DNA from 4 places in the Erwinia wuhanensis genome. Region 3 is predicted to be linked to each of the others. Evidence: predicted binding sites of a transcription regulator. Region 3 holds the regulator's gene; each other region holds the start of a gene.

Region 1 (5,114 bases), on a different contig from region 3:
ATCAGAGACGCGTAAAAAAACAGCGTTTCATGTAGCGTAAGCGCGGCGGCGGCTGGCGGCCTGTCGAACATATCGCAGTCGGGATTATCCTGTGCTTCAAGGTTGTAAAAGCTGACGACGGCCAGGTTGGCGCTGGCTACATCATCACCGAACAGCTTTATGAGTAGCGGTATTTCGGCTGCCGCTTTCGCAAAAAAGGCCAATCGGAAAGTCATCTGCCGATTTACCTGGGCAGCAAACATAAATCTGATATCCATCGTCCTGTAGACATCAAATCCTTGCAGCTCGCTATGTAAGATTTCATAGTGGCAGCCCGCCATAACAAATCCTCATCCTGAGTCTCATGGGCTGCTTTATAGCATTACTTTTGTTATGGGTTAAAGGCGCTCTTCCCGGATGCGCGACATAAAATGTTTTACTGCGAGACGATACGCAAAAAAAAGGCGAACCCGGAGATTCGCCTTTCTTGTCGAGCCAGACCGCTATCAGCCCAGCACCAGGCCTGCAATGGAAGCGGAGAGCACGCTAACCAGCGTCGAACCGTACAGCAGCTTCATGCCGAAGCGCGACACTACGTTGCCCTGCTCTTCGTTCAGGCCTTTGATAGCGCCCGCCACGATGCCGATAGAGGAGAAGTTGGCAAAAGAAACCAGGAACACGGAAAGGATGCCTTCGCCGCGCGGCGACAGAGTACCGGCAATTTTTTGCAGGTCGATCATCGCCACGAATTCGTTGGAAACCAGCTTGGTCGCCATGATACTGCCGACCTGCAACGCTTCGCTGGCGGGCACGCCCATTACCCAGGCAAAAGGATAGAACACATAGCCCAGCACGCCCTGGAAGCTGATACCAAAAATCGTATCAAACAGCGTATTGACGGCAGAGATCAGCGCGATAAAGCCAATCAGCATCGCGGCGACGATGACCGCCACTTTGAAACCGGCAAGGATATATTCGCCCAGCATTTCAAAGAAGCTCTGTCCCTGATGCAGATCGTTCAGCTTCAGGTCTTCTTCGTTTTCGATGCGGTACGGGTTGATCAACGACAGCACGATAAAGGTGCTGAACATATTCAGGATCAGCGCGGCCACCACATATTTCGGCTGGAGCATGGTCATATAGGCGCCGACGATGGACATCGATACGGTCGACATCGCCGTAGCGGCCATGGTGTACATGCGGCGCTGCGACATTTTGCCCAGAATATCTTTATAGGCGATAAAGTTTTCTGACTGTCCCAAAATCAGCGAGCTTACCGCGTTAAAAGATTCCAGCTTACCCATGCCGTTGACTTTTGACAGCACGGTGCCGATTGCCCGGATAACCACGGGCAGAATACGGAAGTGTTGCAGAATACCAATAAGGGCGGAGATAAAGACGATAGGGCAGAGTACGTTAAGCCAGAAGAACGCCAGGCCTTTATCGTTCATGCCACCAAAGACAAAGCTGGTGCCCTGAGCGGCAAAGCCCAGCAGCTTGTCGAAGAAGCCGGCAAAGCCTTTGACAAACCCTAAGCCGATTTCGGAGTTCAGGAAGAACCAGGCCAGCAGCACCTCGATCACCAGAAGCTGAATAATAAAACGGACGCGGATATTTTTCCGATCGCTGCTGACCAGTAAGGCCAGTAACGTCACCACCACCAGCGCCAAAGCAAAATGCAGAATGCGGGACATGAGTGCTCCAAATTTGAAGGCTGTTATATTTCGCTGCACATTCTATGTAACAAGTTGCAGAAAAACGAGACTAAAGCCTCAATATAATAAATTCCTATCGGCTTAAATCGACATTCTGCTTTCCTGTCACATCCTGATACTGTTTAAAAAACCACCCGTCAACTTGTGGGGGAATACTTTTTAACCTAAAGTAAGTTTATCGCTTACAAATCGGCCACACGAAACGCTACCTTTGGGTATAGCAAAGGCTATACTTTTTAGCGTAGGCTATTACAGCGATAAGTTTAACCAGTACAAATGATGTTGATAATCATTATCATTTGAATGACAATACCTTCCTCGGGTGTATTAAGGGGTAAGACGATGTTTGAAGGCCGCACCGCGGAGCAGACGGTCCGTAGTTCCCGTAAAATCAAATTCGCGCTGATGGGGCCCGCTTTTATTGCGGCGATTGGCTATATCGATCCCGGCAACTTCGCGACCAATATCCAGGCTGGCGCTTCCTATGGCTATAAGCTGCTGTGGGTGGTGGTCTGGGCCAATATCATGGCGATGGTGATCCAGTTAATGTCCGCTAAGCTGGGCATCGCCACCGGCAAAAACCTGGCGGAGCATATCCGCGATCGCTTTCCGCGTCCTGCCGTATGGTTCTACTGGATCCAGGCGGAAATTATCGCCATGGCCACCGACCTGGCCGAGTTTATCGGCGCGGCTATCGGCTTTAAGCTGCTCTTTGGCGTCAGTTTACTGCAGGGTGCGGTGCTGACGGGCGTGGTGACGTTCCTGATTTTGATGCTGCAAAGCCGGGGCCAGAAGCCGCTGGAACTGGTCATCGGCGGCCTGCTGCTGTTTGTGGCGGCGGCCTATGTGATCGAGCTGTTTTTCTCTCAGCCAAAAGTGATGGATCTGATGCAGGGCCTTGCCGTGCCGACGCTGCCGACCGCCGATGCGGTGCTGCTGGCGGCGGGCGTGCTGGGCGCAACGATTATGCCGCACGTGATTTATCTGCACTCTTCCTTAACGCAAAGCCCTGACGGCGGCAGCCGCGCAGAGCGCTACTCCTCGACAAAACTGGATGTGGCGGTCGCCATGACCATCGCGGGATTTGTGAATCTGGCGATGATGGCGACGGCGGCGGCGGCTTTTCACTTCAGCGGCCATACCGGCATCGCGGATCTGGATCAGGCCTATCTGACGCTCGATCCGCTGCTGGGCCGTGCGGCGGCCATAGTCTTCGGTCTGAGCCTGCTGGCGGCCGGACTCTCTTCCACCGTAGTGGGAACGATGGCGGGGCAGGTGGTAATGCAGGGCTTTATCCATATACGTATTCCGCTCCTGGTGCGGCGTGTTGTGACGATGCTGCCCTCGTTTATCGTGATCCTGGCTGGCTGGGAGCCGACGCGCATTCTGGTGATGAGCCAGGTGCTGCTCAGCTTCGGTATCGCGCTGGCGCTTATCCCGCTGCTCTCTTTTACCGGCAATCGCGAACTGATGGGCGAACTGGTGAACTCGCGCCTGATGCAGGCGGCAGGCAAGGTTATCGTGGTGGTGGTGGTGGCGCTGAACTTCTATCTGCTGATATCTATAGCGATGGAGCTTTAGGCGAGACGCTAAGCAACAAGTGAAAAAGGGTGCTCCTGTGAGCACCCTTTTTTTTACCAGCGTCCGTCGTGGTGACGATCCCGCTCGTGACGCCATTCGCGCTGCCGTTCGTGGTCGCGCCAGCGCTGGTCGCGTCGCCATTCATGCCGTTGACGCATCTCCTGTTGACGGCGCCACTGTTCATGGCGCCACCAGCGGCCTTCGCCATAGCGATAGTTGTTGCGCCACCAGTGGCCTTCGCGCCAGCGGCCGCCGTCCCAGTAACGCCCGTGACGATCGCGATCGCCCAGATGAAGCGAAACGCCCGGCGCTAACATAATCCGGGCGCTGTCAGCCTGTGCTGTGTGTAAGGCTGAACCTGCCAGCAAAGCGGCAATAAGCAATAGATGTTTCATTTTCTCTCCTTATCAGCGGCACAACTGCTCCGCCCTGATGCCAGTATTATAAGGAGAGCGCAGGGGTTTCGCCTGGCTAATTCCTAAAAGTGTCGAAAAAGTGTTAAAGGAAATGTCAGTAAGACAGGCCGCCGCAGGACGCGGCGGCAAAGGGATCAGGCGAGGATCGCGTCGATGCGATCCAGCTCGCTTTGACTGAATTCGCGCTGGTTCAGCATCGTTATGGCATCGTCTATCTGACTGGTTTTGCTGGCGCCGATCAGCACTGACGTGACGCGACCGCCGCGCAGTACCCAAGCCAGCGCCATTTGCGACAGTTTCTGGCCGCGCTGCTGCGCCAGCTCGTTCAGCTGCCGCACTTTCTCCATCTTCTCCGGCGTCAGCTGCTCGCTGCTGAGGAAACGGCTGCCGCTGGCGGCGCGTGAATCTTCCGGAATGCCCTGCAAATAACGATCGGTCAGCACGCCGCCCGCCAGCGGTGAGAAAGCGATACAGCCCACGCCCTGCTGCTGCAGCACATCCAGCAGGCCGTCTTCCGGCGCGCGTTCAAACATGGAGTATTTCGGCTGGTGGATCAAACAGGGCGTACCCAGCTGCTTCAGGATGGCAATGGCCTCCGCCGCCAGCTGCGCCGGATAGTTAGAAAGCGCGATGTAAAGCGCTTTCCCCTGGCGCACCAGGTGATCCAGCGCGGTCATGGTTTCTTCCAGCGGCGTTTCCGGATCGGGACGGTGGTGATAAAAAATATCGACATAGTCCAGGCCCATACGCTTCAGGCTCTGATCGAGGCTGGCGATCAGATATTTACGTGAGCCCCAGTCGCCGTAAGGCCCGTCCCACATTGTATAGCCCGCTTTGGAAGAGATAATCAGCTCGTCGCGCAGCGAAGCGAAATCCTGACGCAGAATGCGACCGAAGTTTTCTTCTGCCGAGCCGGGCGGCGGGCCGTAATTATTGGCAAGGTCAAAATGGGTAATGCCCTGGTCGAAAGCGTGGCGCAGCAGCGCGCGGCTGTTCTCTACCAGCGTGCTGTCGCCAAAGTTATGCCACAGGCCGAGCGAGACGGCGGGCAGCTTCAGGCCGGTGCGGCCGCAGCGGTGATAACTCATTGTCTGATAACGATTTTCGTCAGGCTGATAAACCATGAAAAGTTCCTGTGCTCAGAAGGAAAGGCAAAATGAGCATAGCAGTGTATACGGTTACACCGAACCGGTTCGCGCGGCGGATCGCAACTTGCGGAAAAGTCTCAGGCGTCATCTTTGCTTGCCATCGCGGGCGACGACGGATTTCACATGGCGCGCAAAGGATGCGCAATACTCATTACAACCTATCAGAGGAGAAAGCCATGCAAAGCGTTGGAGACTATCTGTTGCTGCGTCTGCAGGAAATCGGCATCGGGCATCTGTTCGGCGTGCCGGGCGATTACAATTTGCAGTTTCTGGAT
Region 2 (5,114 bases), on a different contig from region 3:
CTACTTCCGCCGGGTCGGAATCGCTGTTTCACCATCGCTCTTTTGTCGCTTTCTGGCTGGCCCGCACCAGCTCCAGTTTCGGTTTTCAGATGCTCTCTATCGCGGTCGGCTGGCAGATTTATGCGCTTACCGGCCGCGCCTTCGATTTAGGCTTAATCGGGCTGGCGCAGTTTCTGCCGGCGGTGGTGCTGGCCTTGCCGGCAGGGCACGTTGCCGATCAGTTTGACCGTCGTCGCGTCGTATTACTGGGGCAGTTTACCGAACTGCTGGCGATTGCCGCGCTGGCGGTGCTGACGCTCATGCACCTGACCAACGAGCTGGTGATCCTGGCGCTGATTTTCGTGCTTTCCATCGCCAAAACGTTAGAGGCGCCGTCGCTGCAGTCCATGCTGCCCGCGCTGGTGCCGCCCTCAATACTGGCGCGGGCGACGGCCGCCAACGCCGCATCGATGCAAACGGCTTCCATGCTTGGCCCGGCGCTCGGCGGCTTTTTATACGTTGCCGGGCCGCAGGCGGTCTATATCACCACTGGCGTACTCTATCTTATCTCCGTCGTGATGGTCAGCCGCCTGCGCTACGACCATGCGCCGCCGCCGCGCACGCCCGCCACCTTCGCCAGCGTCTTTGCCGGGGTGAAATTTATCCGTAACCGGCCGGACGTGCTGGGCGTCATTTCGCTGGATCTGTTTGCGGTACTGCTGGGCGGGGCGACGGCGCTGCTGCCCATTTTCGCCAAAGATATTCTGCATACCGGGCCGTGGGGGCTGGGCCTGCTGCGCGGCGCGCCAGCGGTTGGCGGCCTGCTGGTCGGCTTCTGGCTCAGCCGTCGTTCGCTGGAGCGCAACGTCGGTAAAATCATGTTTGCCTCCGTAGCCGGTTTCGGCGTGGCGACGCTGGTGTTTGCGCTCTCTGAAGAGCTGTGGCTGTCGCTGCTGGCGCTGTTTGCGCTGGGCGGGTTCGATATGGTCAGTATGGTGATCCGCGGCTCGCTGGTGCAGCTGGATACGCCGGATGAGATGCGCGGACGCGTCAGCGCGGTTAACTCTATTTTTATTAATACCTCTAATCAGCTTGGTGAATTTGAGTCGGGGATGCTGGCAGCCTGGCTGGGCGCGGCGCCGGCGGCGGCAGTCGGCGGTATTGGCACGCTGATCGTGGTCGGCCTGTGGATGGCCTGGTTCCCGAGCCTTCGCAAGCGCCAGCGGCTGCACGATCCCGTTTCTTCTTCCTGATCCCACCCTTAATAAGCGCCGTTAATGATTAACGGCGCCGTTACCGCTTTTCTCCCCCTCGTTTTTTTCGCCAGGCTGGCCGCGCCGATAGGTTATCGACAGCCTGTTTTTTCCGTGGTCGCTTCCTTTTTTCCTTATCTTTTCTGCGGGTTAAGACCAAGCGGTACGTCTCGACGGTCTGAAAAACGTGATGATTTCTTATTGCAAATGAAAACCATTATCAATAAAATCGACGCCTTGCAGTTCCTGTTTTCATGGCACTAATGATGGAAGATGATGATATGACAGGCGGTTGGGATAGCGACGCGCAGGCGAGCTGGCAGCACAAGCTGAGCCTGGGGTCGCCAGCGGTCGTGACGGAAGGTGACATCTGCACCGTCACCTTTTACTGGCGGGATCCCGCCGGAACGGAACAGACTTCGCCGGTGCGCCGGGTATGGATTTATATCACCGGCGTCACCGATCATCACCAGCAGCGCGCGCCGCAAAGCCTGCAACGCATCAGCGGCACGGCTATCTGGCAGTGGCAGGTTCGGCTAAATGCGGGCTGGCGAGGCAGCTACTGCTTTATCCCTTCCGTAAACGAAAATGATTTTCCCCCCGAGGCGCTGCAAAGTCCGCCGGACCGCGCGGCGCTGCGCGAAGGCTGGCGCAGGCTGCTGCCGCAGGCGATAGCCGATCCGCTTAATCCCCATACCAGCTGGCGAGGCGGACGCGGCCATCCCGTCTCCGCGCTGCATCTGCCGCAGGCGCCTGTGCAGCCGGGTTGGACAGAGCGCGTTGAGTTCGCTGCGCCGTGCTGCCTGACGTGGGAAAGCAAAAGGCTGGGCAATCAGCGGCGGGTATGGCTTTTCACCACTGGCGAAAGCCAGCCGGAACAGCGCCCGCTGGCCGTGCTGCTGGATGGCCAGTTCTGGGCGGAGCAGATGCCGGTCTGGTCTGCACTGCAGGCGCAAACCGATCGCGGTCAGCTGCCACAGGCGGTTTATCTGCTGATTGATGCCATCGACACGCAGCATCGCGGCGAGGAGCTGACCTGCAATCCCGACTTCTGGCTGGCGGTCCAGGAAGAGCTGCTGCCGCTGCTTGCGCAGCACGCGCGCTGGCGCGACGAACCGGTGACCACCGTGGTGGCCGGACAGAGCTTCGGCGGTCTTTCCGCCCTCTATGCCGCGCTGCACTGGCCGCAGCGTTTCGGCTGCGCGCTCAGCCAGTCCGGCTCTTTCTGGTGGCCGCATCGCCAGCGCACCGGCGAGGACGGCTGGCTGACAGAGCAGCTGATGCAGGGCCGGCTCAGCGTTGCGCCGCTGCGCATTTATCTGGAAGCGGGCCTGCGCGAACCTGTCGTTTTGCAGGCTAACCAGCGCATTTATCCGCTGCTGCAACGGGCCTGCCCGACGCTGCACTATCGCCTTGTTGACGGCGGCCACGACGCGCTGTGCTGGCGAGGCGGCCTGATTAACGGGCTGACCACGCTGTGGCAGTCTGTCCCTGCTAAATCCGGAGTTTCCGATGGAACAGAGTAATCCTTTCGATCGCCCTGAGGGGCCGTTTTTCGTGCTGCAAAATCATCTGGGCTACAGCCTGTGGCCAGCCCACTGCGCCCGGCCCGCTGGCTGGCAGCCGGCGTATGGCCCGGCGACGCAGCACGAATGCAACGACTGGCTGGCGCGCTGGCAAACGCTGACCCCGGCCCATTTTGCGGCGGGAGTCACAGCGTGAAAAGTGAAATGAGCGAGGCGCTGATGCATAAAGTGCAGCAGCAAATGATGCCGCTGGTAGCGGCGCAGTCCGGTATCTGGATGGCGGAACAGCTTTCGTCACAGGTAAACGCCTGGAGCGTGGCGCACTATGTGGAGCTGAACGGCGCGTTGAATGAGCCGCTGCTGCGCAAGGCCGTGGTGTGCGGGATGCAGGAGGCGGACACGCTGCGGATGCGCTTTACCGAAAGGGACGGCGTGCCGATGCAGTGGGTCGATGCCGACGCTGACTTTACCCTGCCGGAGTGCGTCGATCTGCGCCACGAGGCCGATCCCGCAGCGGCGGCGCTGGCGCGTATGCAGCAGGATCTGGATCAGGATTTGCGCATCAGCAGCGGCAGTCCGATCTACCGTCATATTCTTTTTCGCCTGAGCGAAAGCCGCTGGTACTGGTATCAGCGTTTTCATCATCTGGTGGTGGACGGCTTCAGCTTTACCGCCATCACTCGTCGCATTGCGGAGATTTATACTGCGCTTTGCACCGGCAGCGAGCCGAAGCCTTCGCCTTTCGTCCCTTTCAGCGACGTGGTGGAGGAGTACGATCGCTATAGCGCCTCCGCGACCCGCCAGCGCGATGCCGCCTTCTGGAAAGAGCAGGCGAGCCAGCTGCCGATGCCCGCCAGCCTGTCGCCGCTGCCGCTGAACGGACAAAGCGCCACCACGCATCTTATTCGTCAGCATTTGCAGCTGAGCCGCGAAGATTTCCGCGAGCTGCGGGCGCAAAGCCAGCTCAGCGCGTCGGAACTGGCGCTGGCGCTGGTTGCGGTGTGGCTGGGCCGCCTCAGCGCGCGGGCGGAATACAGCGCGGGCTTTATCTTTATGCGCCGCCTGGGATCGGCCGCGCTGAGCGCCACCGGGCCGGTGCTCAACGTGCTGCCAATGGCGATACGGCTCGATCCTCAGGCCACGTTGCCACAGCTGGCGGAGGCGCTGCAGCAGCAGTTGAAAAAAGCGCGCCGCCATCAGCGCTACGACGCGGAGCAAATCCAAAGGGATATCGGCCAGCTGAGCGAGCCGCTGTTCGGCCCGGTCATTAACCTGAAAATGTTTGACTACCGGCTGGATTTTGCCGGTATCGAAGGCGTGACCCACCAGCTGGCTTCCGGCCCGGTACGCGATCTGGAAATCGCGCTCTACCCGGACGAAGAGGGCAACGTCTCGCTGGAAATCCTGGCGAACGCGGAGCGCTATCAGGCGGAAACGCTGCGTGAGCATCTTGCCCGCCTGCCGCTGCTGCTTAGCCAGTTCGCGGGCCATCCGACGTTGACCTACGCGCAGGCGACGCTGCTGCACCCGCATGAGGAAAAGCGGCTGCGGCAGATTAACGATACGGCGATCGAGGTACCGCAAACCACGCTGAGCAGCCTGATTATGGCGCAGGCGCGGCGCACCCCGGACGCAGACGCGCTGGCGGATGACCAGCATAGTTTTACCTACCGCGAGATGCGTCAGCAGGTAACGGCGCTGGCTCAGGCGCTGCAAAAGCGGGGCGTGCAGGCGGGCGACATCGTGGCCGTGGCGCTGCCGCGTTCGGTATTTTTGTCGCTTGCCCTACAGGCCATTGTGGAGCTGGGCGCCGCCTGGCTGCCGCTGGATACCGGCTATCCGACCGATCGGCTGAGCATGATGCTGGAAGACGCTAACCCGCGTCTGTTAATCACCACCGAAGAACAGCTGGGCCGCTTTGCGCAGCTCGAAAATCTGCAAAGCTTCTGCTACCACCAGCCGTTGCCGACAGTGGATCTTGCGCCTGCTCAGGATCTGTCACGCCCGTACCATACCGCCTATGTGATTTATACCTCCGGCTCAACCGGACGGCCAAAAGGCGTCATGGTCGGCCAGCAGGCGATCGTAAACCGCCTGCTGTGGATGCAGGACCACTATCGATTGACTACCGACGATGTAGTGCTGCAAAAGACGCCGTGCAGTTTTGACGTCTCGGTCTGGGAATTTTTCTGGCCGTTTCTGACTGGCGCGCAGCTGGTGATGGCGCCACCGGAAGCGCATCGCGATCCGCAGGCGCTCCAGGCGCTGTTCAGCCGTTACGGTGTCACAACTACGCACTTCGTTCCTTCCATGCTGGCGGCGTTTGTCACCGCGTTAACCGATGACGAGGCCGTGG
Region 3 (5,114 bases):
AGCTGTTTATCACGGACGTGATGCCGCGCTGGTACGTTACTTCTGAAAACGCCCAGCCTAAAATCATTGCCAGCACCGATACGGAAGATCTGACCTCGTTTGTCTCGCCAATGGATAACTACTGGAAGCGGACGGCCGACGATCGCAACGTGTTGATGACGCCTGTCAGCCGCTTTGAAAAAAACAGTGATACGGCGCAGCTCGCTGGCGAAGCGCTGCGCGGACAGATCCTGCCGACGCCGCTGCATACTACCCTTCATGCAGAAGATGCCGATTTAAGCCGGGGCGTGCAATTCGAGCTGACCGGGCTTAACGCCGATTCTGCAGAAGCGGTAAGGGATCGTTTTGCGCTGCTGAGTCTGGCAGAAAATGGGCAGGGCTACGTGATTAAAAGCAGGCTTGCACCCGCCGCTTTCACGGGCAACGAGGCGGTTTCCGGCGCCTACAGGCTGAGCGTCCGCGCGCAGGAAGCGCAGGTAGAAGGTTTTGACGAGGCGGGCATCTACTACGGCATGATGTCCATCCTGTCGCTGCTGCCGGCCAGCGGCGAACAAAAGATCGCTACCCTGGACGTCACCGATGCGCCCCGCATGGCCTATCGCGGTATTTTTCTCGATATCGGCCGTAACTTCCACAGCAAAGAGGCGGTGCTGCGCCTGCTGGATCAGATGGCGGCGGTTAAACTCAATAAATTCCATTTTCATCTGAGCGATGATGAAGGCTGGCGTATTGAGATCCCCGGCCTGCCGGAGCTGACTGATATTGGTGCCAGACGCTGCCACGATCTGACGGAGCAGCGCTGTCTGCTGCCGCAGCTGGGATCCGGGCCTTTCGCCGACGCGCAGGGCAATGGCTATCTGACCCGCGACGACTACATTGCTATCCTGCGCTATGCCAAAGCGCGCGGCATCGAAGTCATCCCGGAAATCGATATGCCTGCTCATGCCAGGGCGGCGGTGATTTCTATGGAAGCCCGCTACAACCGGCTGATGAAAGAGGGTAAGACCAAAGAGGCAAACGAGTATCGCCTGGTCGATCCAACCGATACTTCGAACACCACCTCCGTACAGTTTTACGATCGCACCAGCTATCTGAATCCCTGCCTGGATTCCTCCATGCGTTTTGTTGATAAGGTGATTAGTGAAATTCAGGCGATGCATCAGGCGGCAGGCGCGCCGTTAACCACCTGGCACTTTGGCGGCGACGAGGCGAAAAACATCCGCCTGGGCGTTGGCTATACCGATGCGGCCAGTCCCGAAGCAGGCAAGGGCAGGGTCGATTTGAGCAAGGAAGATAAACCCTGGGCGAAATCGCAGGTTTGTCAGGCGTTGGTGAAATCGGGCAAGGTCGCGGATATGGATCATCTGCCCAGCTACTTTGGCAAAAAGGTCAGCGAGCGGGTAAACGCGCACGGTATTGAAAAGATGCAGGCGTGGCAGGATGGCCTGAAGGATGCGAAGAGCGCTAAAGACTTTGCGACCAGGCGCATCGGCGTTAATTTCTGGGACACGCTTTTCTGGGGCGGCTTTGACACCGTTAACGACTGGGCTAACAAAGGCTACGAAGTCACCGTCTCCAACCCGGACTATCTCTATATGGATTTCCCTTATGAGGTCAATCCGCTGGAAAGAGGCTATTACTGGGGCACCCGCTTCAACGACGAGCGCAAAATGTTCAGCTTCGCGCCGGACAATATGCCGCAGAATGCAGAGACATCGGTGGATCGCGACGGTAACTTCTTTGATGCTAAATCCGATAAGCCCTGGCCGGGCGTGTATGGGATTTCAGCCCAGCTCTGGAGCGAAACCGTACGTACCGACGAGCAGATGGAATGGATGATTTTCCCACGCGCGCTGGCCGTGGCGGAGCGCGGCTGGCATCGTGCTGCCTGGGAGCAGACTTACCAGGCCGGACGTGAGTATAAAGGCGGCCAAACGCGGCATGTCGATCGGGCGGCGTTGAATAAGGACTGGCAGCGTTATGCAAACCTGCTGGGCCAGCGCGAGCTGCCGAAAATGGATAAAGCCGGGATCCACTATCGTCTGCCGCAGCCGGGCGCACGTCTTGTCGCGGGCAAGCTGGCAGCCAATATCGCCCTGCCGGGCGTGGCTATTGACTACTCGCTGGACGGTGGCAACAGCTGGCAGCGCTATCATGACAGCGCCCGTCCGTCGGTTTCCGGCGAGGTGTTGATCCGCGCCGTCAGTAGCGACGGCAAGCGCTTCAGCCGCGTGGAAAGCCTGAAATAGGCGGGGCGCAGGCAAAAAAAAAACCGGCGAGCGATCGCCGGTTTTTTATTGAAATCGATTACTTATCGTGCAGCGTGTCGTCTTCACGGCAGTCGCCGGTGGCGCAGTGGCCGTAAAGATAGAGGCTGTGGTTGCTGAGTTTGATACCGTGCTTCGTCGCAATATCACGCTGGCGGGATTCAATAGACTCGTCGCTGAATTCGATTACTTTGCCGCAGTCCAGGCAGATCAGGTGATCGTGATGCTGCTGCTGGGTCAGTTCAAACACGGACTTGCCGCCTTCGAAGTTATGACGGGTCACGATCCCCGCATCGTCAAACTGGTTCAGAACGCGGTAAACCGTCGCCAGGCCAATCTCTTCGCCCATGTCGATCAGGCGTTTATACAAATCTTCCGCACTGACGTGATGGCACTCTGGTTCCTGAAGCACTTCCAGAATTTTCAGTCGAGGAAGCGTGACTTTCAGGCCGGCCTTCTTTAATGCGGTGTTATTGTCAGTCATGCGGATATTGTCCTGTTACTTTGCTGGTCACTAAGTGGCTGAGAAGCCGTGAGCATCGGTCGACGCAAAAGCTGAGCGTCTCATTATAGAACCGATGCCTTGAAGAAACCACAGCGGAGATGCAAAACCATCAGGGGATGTAAGGATAAGAAGTCGTTACGTCCGGAAAAGCAAGCACCCATTTACGCTGGGTTGTCAGTTCGCTCTGCCTGGTTTTCGGCGCCGCAGAAGCGGAGGCGGAGCAGTGCTATTCTACCGTTTTGACGGTAAAAGTTACAAATATGTATCTATCACTTCTATAGGAAAAACCATTGGCCCGCTGTGGATTCGTACAGCGGGCCAATGCTATCACGCTTCGAGAATATCCTGGAGCTGAAGCTCGTCAGAAATCTGTTTGACCCACTTTTCAACGCGTTCGTTGGTCAGCTCCGGCTGGCGATCTTCATCAATGGCCAGGCCAAGGAAATGGGTATCGTCCGCCAGGCCTTTAGAGGCCTCGAAATCATAGCCTTCTGTCGGCCAGTGGCCGACGATCACCGCGCCGTTAGGCTCGATAATGTCGCGAATGGTGCCCATCGCGTCGCAGAAATATTCCGCGTAATCTTCCTGATCGCCGCAGCCAAACAGCGCGACCAGCTTGCCGTTGAAGTCGATCTCTTCCAGCGTAGGGAAGAAATCATCCCAGTCGCACTGCGCTTCACCGTAGTACCAGGTCGGGATGCCCAGCAGCAAAATATCAAAGGCTTCAAGGTCTTCTTTGCTGCTTTTAGCGATATCATGAACTTCAGCCACCTCTTTACCGAGCTGCTTCTGGATCATTTTTGCAATGTTTTCCGTATTGCCCGTATCGCTGCCAAAGAAAATGCCTACGATTGCCATGAGTTTAATAACCTCTTGAAACTTAATGATATGCGGCGGCTAGCCTGAAAATGTTAAGGGCAATAATAGCAGACAGCAACAGGGGGATAAACGGCTAATCCGCCTGCATTTGTCGCTTTGTGCTTTACCGTAGCGCGTGCTTCAGCGCTCAGGCCTGGCTAACTGCGCCATGACCATCTCTTCTATCAGTTCGCTGCGGCTCATATTACGCTGCTCGGCGAGCTGGTTCAGGGCGTCAACTGCGTCACTGTTCATTTTCAGTTCTACGCGCTTCAGCCCGCGCACTTTATCACGCTTAAGCTGGTTGCGTTTGTTAATGCGCAACTGCTCATCACGTGCCAGTGGATTGGTTTTGGGTCGTCCCGGTCGACGCTCGTCTGCGAACAGATCGATCGTGGTGCGGTCCGTGTTTTCTTTTGCCATAGAATCGTGATACTGAAGGCTGGAGTTCTGATGGATTGAGCCGTTAGCGTTTGCGGCCGGTGCCGTCGACAAATTTTAGCGCGCCATCATACCCCAGCGAAAGTCGCGACGACAATTATTTAGCCTTTTACTGAAACATTTGTTTTCACAGGGCAAAAAAACGGCGGATGGCGCGCAAAACGGCATCAGGTTTCTCGGCATGCGCCCAGTGACCCGCGCCGGTAATCACGTGGGCGCGGGCGGCAGGGAACTGGGCCAGCAGCGCGTCACGATACGCTTCCTGTAGATAAGGCGAATGTTCGCCCCGAATAAACAGCGTGGGATGTGGCCAGGCGGGCAGCGTTTCCCAGCCGATAATCCGATCGTAGTGCTGCCAGAGCGCCGGCACGTTGAAACGCCATTCGCCGTCCTGAAACGATTTAAGCAGAAACTGAATGACGCCTTCTTCCTCTATGGTCTGACGCATCAGCGCGGCGGCTTCGCTCCGGCGGGTAATGCCCGCTTCGCTGACGGCGGCCAGCGCGGCGAAAATCGCGTCGTGATGGCGTTCCCGGTAGGCCACCGGCGCAATATCGATAACCACCAGCTGCCCGACGCGTTCCGGGGCAAGGGAAGCCAGCGTCATGGCGATTTTCCCGCCCATGGAATGGCCTATAATATCAAACCGGTCGGCATCAAGCTCATCCAGCGTTTCCAGCACGTCGCGCGCCATTGCGGCATAGCTTATTTCATCCGACCTCGGCGAAAGGCCATGATTTCGGACGTCCACCTGAATAATGCGGCGATCCGCTTTCAGGTCGCGCGCCAGCACCCCAAGGTTATCCAGGTTGCCGAAAAGGCCGTGAATAAGCACCACGGGCGCGTCAGAAACGGTCGTTTGTTCAGATTGCAGGCGGAAATTCAATTTCATGGCAAACTTCTTACGGAGGAAACGAGGGGTTAGGTTATCATAAAACAGCGATTTTCTGCCGCCGCGACAGACCCGATCTTTTTACGGCATATTCCGACTTTTGTCCGCAATTGGGGCTGGCGCTACAACCCGGCAGGATTTAACTTTATAA
Region 4 (5,114 bases), on a different contig from region 3:
GTCGCCATTCTGGCCGACGGCGAATTTCATTCCGGCGAACAGCTGGGCGAGCGGCTGGGCATGAGCCGTGCCGCCATTAACAAACATATTCAGACGCTCAAAGAGTGGGGCATTGATGTTTTTACCGTAACCGGTAAGGGCTATAGCCTGTCAGGCCCGATCCAGCTGCTGAATGAAGAAACAATCCTCTCACAGCTGGATCAGGGCGGCCTGGCGGTGATCCCGGTGATCGATTCCACCAATCAGTATTTGCTGGACAGAATGGCTACGCTTCAATCCGGCGATGCCTGCGTGGCGGAATATCAGCAGGCGGGTCGCGGTCGTCGTGGGCGTCAGTGGTTTTCTCCCTTCGGCTCCAACCTTTATCTCTCTATGTACTGGCGGCTGGAGCAAGGCCCGCTGGCTGCGATGGGGTTAAGTCTGGTTATCGGCATTGTGACGGCGGAAGTCTTACAGGCGCTGGGCGCAAGCGATGTCAGGGTAAAATGGCCAAACGATCTTTACCTGAACGATCGTAAACTCGCCGGCATTCTTGTGGAATTAACGGGAAAAGCGGGCGATGCGGCGAATATCGTGATCGGCACAGGCATAAACCTGGCGATGCGCTCGCCGGACGCCAGCGTAGTTAATCAGGCGTGGATTAACCTGGAGGAAGCGGGTGTCACCATAGACAGAAACAAGCTGGCTGCCAGCCTGGTCAATAATATGCGCGGATCCCTTCAGCTTTTTGAGCGTGAAGGCCTGGCACCTTTTATTGAGCGCTGGAGTAAGCTGGATAATTTCCTGAACCGGCCGGTGAAGCTGCTGATAGGCGACCGCGAGATACCGGGCATCGCCAGAGGCATCGATCAGCAGGGCGGCTTGATCCTGGAGCAGGATGGCGTGCGCAAATCCTGGGTTGGCGGCGAAATCTCTTTGCGTCCACAGGATAAATAAAAAGGGGCCGTAGCCCCTTATCGTCCTCTCGTGAAAGCGTTAACGGGCTTGCAGGAAAGCCAGCAGATCCTCGTTAAGCTGCTGCTGATGCGTAACGGCGAAGCCATGCGGTGCGCCGTCGTAAATTTTTAGCTGCGCGCCCGTGATGGTTTCGGCGGCCAGCTTGCCGGTAGCCTCAAAAGGCACGACTTGGTCGCTGCTGCCGTGAATAACCAGCGTCGGCACGTCGATCTTCTTCACGTCCGGGCGGAAATCGGTTTCTGAGAAAGCGGTCACGCAGTCGATAGTGCCTTTCAGCGAAGCCAGCAGCGCGATATTCAGCGTCTGCGTTTTTACGCCTTCCGATACCGTCATTCCCTTGTTGAGGCCGTAAAAGGGCGTGGCGAAATCGCTGATAAACTGCGCGCGATCCTTACGTAATCCTGCCTTGATATCGTCAAAAACAGATTTGTCCACGCCTTCCGGATGGTCATCGGTTTTGATAAAAATCGGCGTAACCGCACCCAGCAGCGCCAGGGCGCTAACACGTTCGGTGCCATAGCGGCCAATATAGCGGGTCACGTCGCCGCCACCCATCGAGAAGCCGACCAGCGTAATATCGTGCAGATCGAGATGTTCGATTAGGTCATTAATATCGGATGCGAAAGTGTCATAGTTATACCCTTCCCATGGCTGATCGGAACGGCCAAAACCACGACGGTCGAAGGCAATAACGCGGTAGCCGCGTTCGGCCAGAAAATTCATCTGGCTGTCCCACATATCGGCATCCAGCGGCCAGCCGTGACTGAACAGAACCGGCTTACCCTTGCCCCAGTCTTTGTAATAAATCTGCGTACCATCCTGCGTCCTGAACGTGCTCATGCGTGTTTCCTCAGCTTATGGTTGGGTTGACTCGTTAACCTTAGCCTCAATTACGCCAGAAAGAGAAAGCAAAATATTTAACAAGCGATGAAATAATGATGGAGATCCGCCTGGCTTAGATAACGCGTAGTCTGACTACTGCTGCTGGCAGTGACGCCCCTGCCATCAAAACCTGTTTTACCCGCTGCTTTGCAAGGAAAAGTAAATTGTGAAGTTCATCCTTTATTATTCAAAAGAGAATAGTTATCGTTATCATGCGCATTTACTAAATCATGATAAATAATCAGGGATATGATTAATGGTTGAAACAAAGAGTTTTAAAATCAAGCCGTTGGCGATGGTTATCGCCTGCTTTGCAAGCGGCCCGGCCTGGACGGCTGAAACAGAAGCAGTCAAAGATGACGAGGCGGAAATGGTGGTGACCCGCTCTGCTGAAGAGCAGTTAAAACAGCAGCCGGGCGTTTCTGTCATTACTGCGGAAGATATTGCCAAAGAGCCGCCCGTTAACGATCTTTCCGACATTATCCGCAAGATGCCCGGCGTAAACCTGACCGGCAACAGCGCCACAGGCAGCCGCGGTAACAATCGACAAATCGATATTCGCGGCATGGGGCCGGAAAACACGCTGATCCTGATTGACGGCATACCGACGAGGTCGCGCAATTCTGTGCGCTACAGCTGGCGTGGGGAACGCGATACGCGCGGCGACAGCAACTGGGTGCCGGCAGAGATGGTCGAGCGTATAGAAGTACTGCGCGGGCCAGCGGCGGCGCGCTACGGCTCCGGCGCGGCGGGCGGCGTGATCAATATCATCACCAAACGCCCCACCAACGACTGGCACGGTTCACTGTCGCTGTTTACCAGCCAGCCGGAAAACGACAAGGAAGGCGCCACCAGACGCGCCAACTTCAGCCTGAGCGGCCCGCTGGCGGGCGAAGCGCTGACCGCGCGGCTGTATGGCAATATCAATAAAACCGACGCCGATGCTTACGATATCAATACCGCAGAAAACGGTAGCCACGCGGCGGGTCGGGAAGGGGTACGCAACAAAGATATTAACGCGCAGCTCTCCTGGAAAATGACGCCGACGCAAATTGTCGATTTCGATGTGGGCTACAGCCGCCAGGGCAATATCTATGCGGGCGATACGCAGCACAGCAACGGCAATATCAGCGATCTGGTGCCGACGCTGTACGGCCAGGAAACCAACCGCATGTATCGTCAGAGCTATGGCATCACGCACAATGGCGTCTGGGACTGGGGGCAGTCAAAAGTCGGTTTCTACTACGAGAAAACCAACAATACCCGTCTGCATGAAGGCACGACAGGTCGCGTAGAGGGAATGATCGACAGCGAGACTTATGACACCAGCCGTCTGCAAAATTACCGCACCAGCGGCGAAGCAACTATCCCGCTGGAAAAATGGCTGGAGCAAACGCTGACGCTGGGAGCAGAGTGGAACCGCGAAGTGCTGAACGACCCCGCTTCGATGCGCGCTACCAATGCCAGCGGCGTATCGGGCAGCGGCATCACGGACAACCGCAGCGCTAAAAACAGCGCGGAGATGAGCGCGTTTTATCTGGAAGATAACATTGAGCCGGTCGTCGGCACCAACCTGATCCCCGGTTTACGCATTGACTATCACAGCAAGTTTGGCGCTAACTACAGCCCCAGCCTCAATGCTTCTCAGGCATTAGGTGAACACTTCAAGCTGAAAGCCGGTATCGCGCGCGTATTTAAAGCGCCTAACCTCTATCAGTCCAGCGAAGGCTATTTGCTGAAAACGCGGGGCAACGGCTGCCCGATCGGGATCGACAGCAAATGTTATTTGATGGGCAACGACGATCTGGATCCGGAAATCAGCATCAATAAAGAGGTTGGTCTGGAGTTTGCTAACGCGGGCTATGCGGCAGGGATTACCTATTTCCGTAACGACTACAAAAATAAAATCGTCTCCGGCACGGATTTTATTGGCATAGCTTCGGATGGTTATCATGTTCTGCGCTGGGAAAACGGCGGCAAGGCGCTGGTGGAAGGACTGGAAGGTAGCCTGACTATTCCTTTGATCGAAGAAATGCTGGAATGGCGTACCAATGCGACCTATATGATCACTTCGGAAAATAAAGACACCGGCAATCCGCTGTCGATTATTCCTGAATACACCATTAATACGATGCTGGATTATAAGGTGACCAGCAAGCTTTCTACCAACCTGAACTGGACGTTCTACGGCAAGCAAAAACCTCGTCAATACGCTGAAAGTAATACCGAAAATGGTTCACTTTCCGATAAGGAAGTTGCACCTTACTCTATCGTGGGCGTTGGCGTGAACTATGCCGTAATAAAGGATGTACAGCTGAAAGCGGGCATCAACAACCTGTTCGACAAGCGTATTTATCGTGAAAACGAAGGGGCTTCGACCTATAACGAGCCTGGCCGCGCCTGGTACGCGGGCGTTACGCTTTCGTTTTAAGCACGGATAAAGCCAGCCCCGGCTGGCTTTTATTTCCCTTCGCCGCTGGTGATTGATCGCGTACGCGGCCGCCACATTCGTTTTTTATTTTGAAATTACCTTTTCCCCTGCAGGTCGTTCCCTGCGTAAATATAAGCGTGCCTATACTCCCTTCAATATCCTCAGAAAAAGGCCCTAATCGCCTTACTACCAACGCAGCGGCAGACTTAACAAGGGGCGTCCACTATGGCCAGGCTAAAAGCATTTATTCGTTCCCATCGCTGGCTAACTTTACTGGCAGGATGCTTCATATTATTGGCCCTGACGCTTATCGCCTGCCGTTTATTTAGCGGTATGGCTGCTGAAAAAGTTTTTCCGGATCTGGCGCAGCCGGAAGAGACGGAAGCGCCTTCCACCTTTACCACCTACCGCGCTTCGCTGGCTACGGAAGCGATTCTGGGCGGCCAGGGCACGGGGCTGAACTGCTCCATCCCGAAACTGATGGAAAAAATCGCTTTCAGTCCTGCGGAAGACGGGTCGGCTATTTCTCTGCGCTTTCGTCAGGCCTGCGTGATGCACGACCTCTGTTACCGCCATGGCTATGCGACCTACGGTTATACCCAGGCGGACTGCGACAGCCAGCTCCAGCAGTCCGCCTATCGTTTATGCCGACAGATCAACCGGCAGGGAAACTCTCAGGATCCGCTGTCGGCGTACGCGGCTTGCGAACACGAGGCGAAAGAAGTGCTGCTGGGCGTAACGCTGGGCGGAGCAGGCTCTTTTCACAGCAGAAGAAGCTCGACCTGGTTTGAGTACGATCCGCAGCCGGCCAGGGCCGACGATTACATTGTAGGACGTGCCGTAC

The links. Region 3 encodes Fur, which represses iron uptake genes when iron is present. Its sites were predicted from a motif close to ATAATAATGAGAACNACTATCAA; they were not measured.
Region 1: the regulator Fur is predicted to act here: its motif matches at 1,977-1,999, upstream of QZH36_RS17640 (Nramp family divalent metal transporter).
Region 2: the regulator Fur is predicted to act here: its motif matches at 1,434-1,456, upstream of fes (enterochelin esterase).
Region 4: the regulator Fur is predicted to act here: its motif matches at 2,031-2,053, upstream of QZH36_RS19870 (TonB-dependent siderophore receptor).

The regions. Positions count from the first base shown of each region.
Region 1 covers NZ_JAUJUH010000008.1:26,720-31,833, reverse strand. The annotation lists gene QZH36_RS17650 (hypothetical protein) at 1-215, opposite strand, end outside; gene QZH36_RS17645 (NupC/NupG family nucleoside CNT transporter) at 486-1,673, opposite strand; gene QZH36_RS17640 (Nramp family divalent metal transporter) at 2,037-3,275, shown strand; gene QZH36_RS17635 (DUF2502 domain-containing protein) at 3,329-3,670, opposite strand; gene mgrA (L-glyceraldehyde 3-phosphate reductase) at 3,826-4,815, opposite strand; gene QZH36_RS17625 (alpha-keto acid decarboxylase family protein) at 5,016-5,114, shown strand, end outside.
Region 2 covers NZ_JAUJUH010000005.1:122,774-127,887, reverse strand. The annotation lists gene QZH36_RS13465 (MFS transporter) at 1-1,232, shown strand, start outside; gene fes (enterochelin esterase) at 1,496-2,758, shown strand; gene QZH36_RS13455 (MbtH family protein) at 2,745-2,954, shown strand; gene QZH36_RS13450 (enterobactin synthase subunit F) at 2,963-5,114, shown strand, end outside.
Region 3 covers NZ_JAUJUH010000002.1:401,887-407,000, reverse strand. The annotation lists gene QZH36_RS06360 (beta-N-acetylhexosaminidase) at 1-2,249, shown strand, start outside; gene fur (ferric iron uptake transcriptional regulator) at 2,308-2,751, opposite strand; gene fldA (flavodoxin FldA) at 3,100-3,630, opposite strand; gene ybfE (LexA regulated protein) at 3,772-4,053, opposite strand; gene ybfF (esterase) at 4,199-4,963, opposite strand.
Region 4 covers NZ_JAUJUH010000009.1:218,425-223,538, reverse strand. The annotation lists gene birA (bifunctional biotin--[acetyl-CoA-carboxylase] ligase/biotin operon repressor BirA) at 1-936, shown strand, start outside; gene QZH36_RS19875 (alpha/beta fold hydrolase) at 976-1,797, opposite strand; gene QZH36_RS19870 (TonB-dependent siderophore receptor) at 2,096-4,270, shown strand; gene QZH36_RS19865 (hypothetical protein) at 4,565-5,114, shown strand, end outside.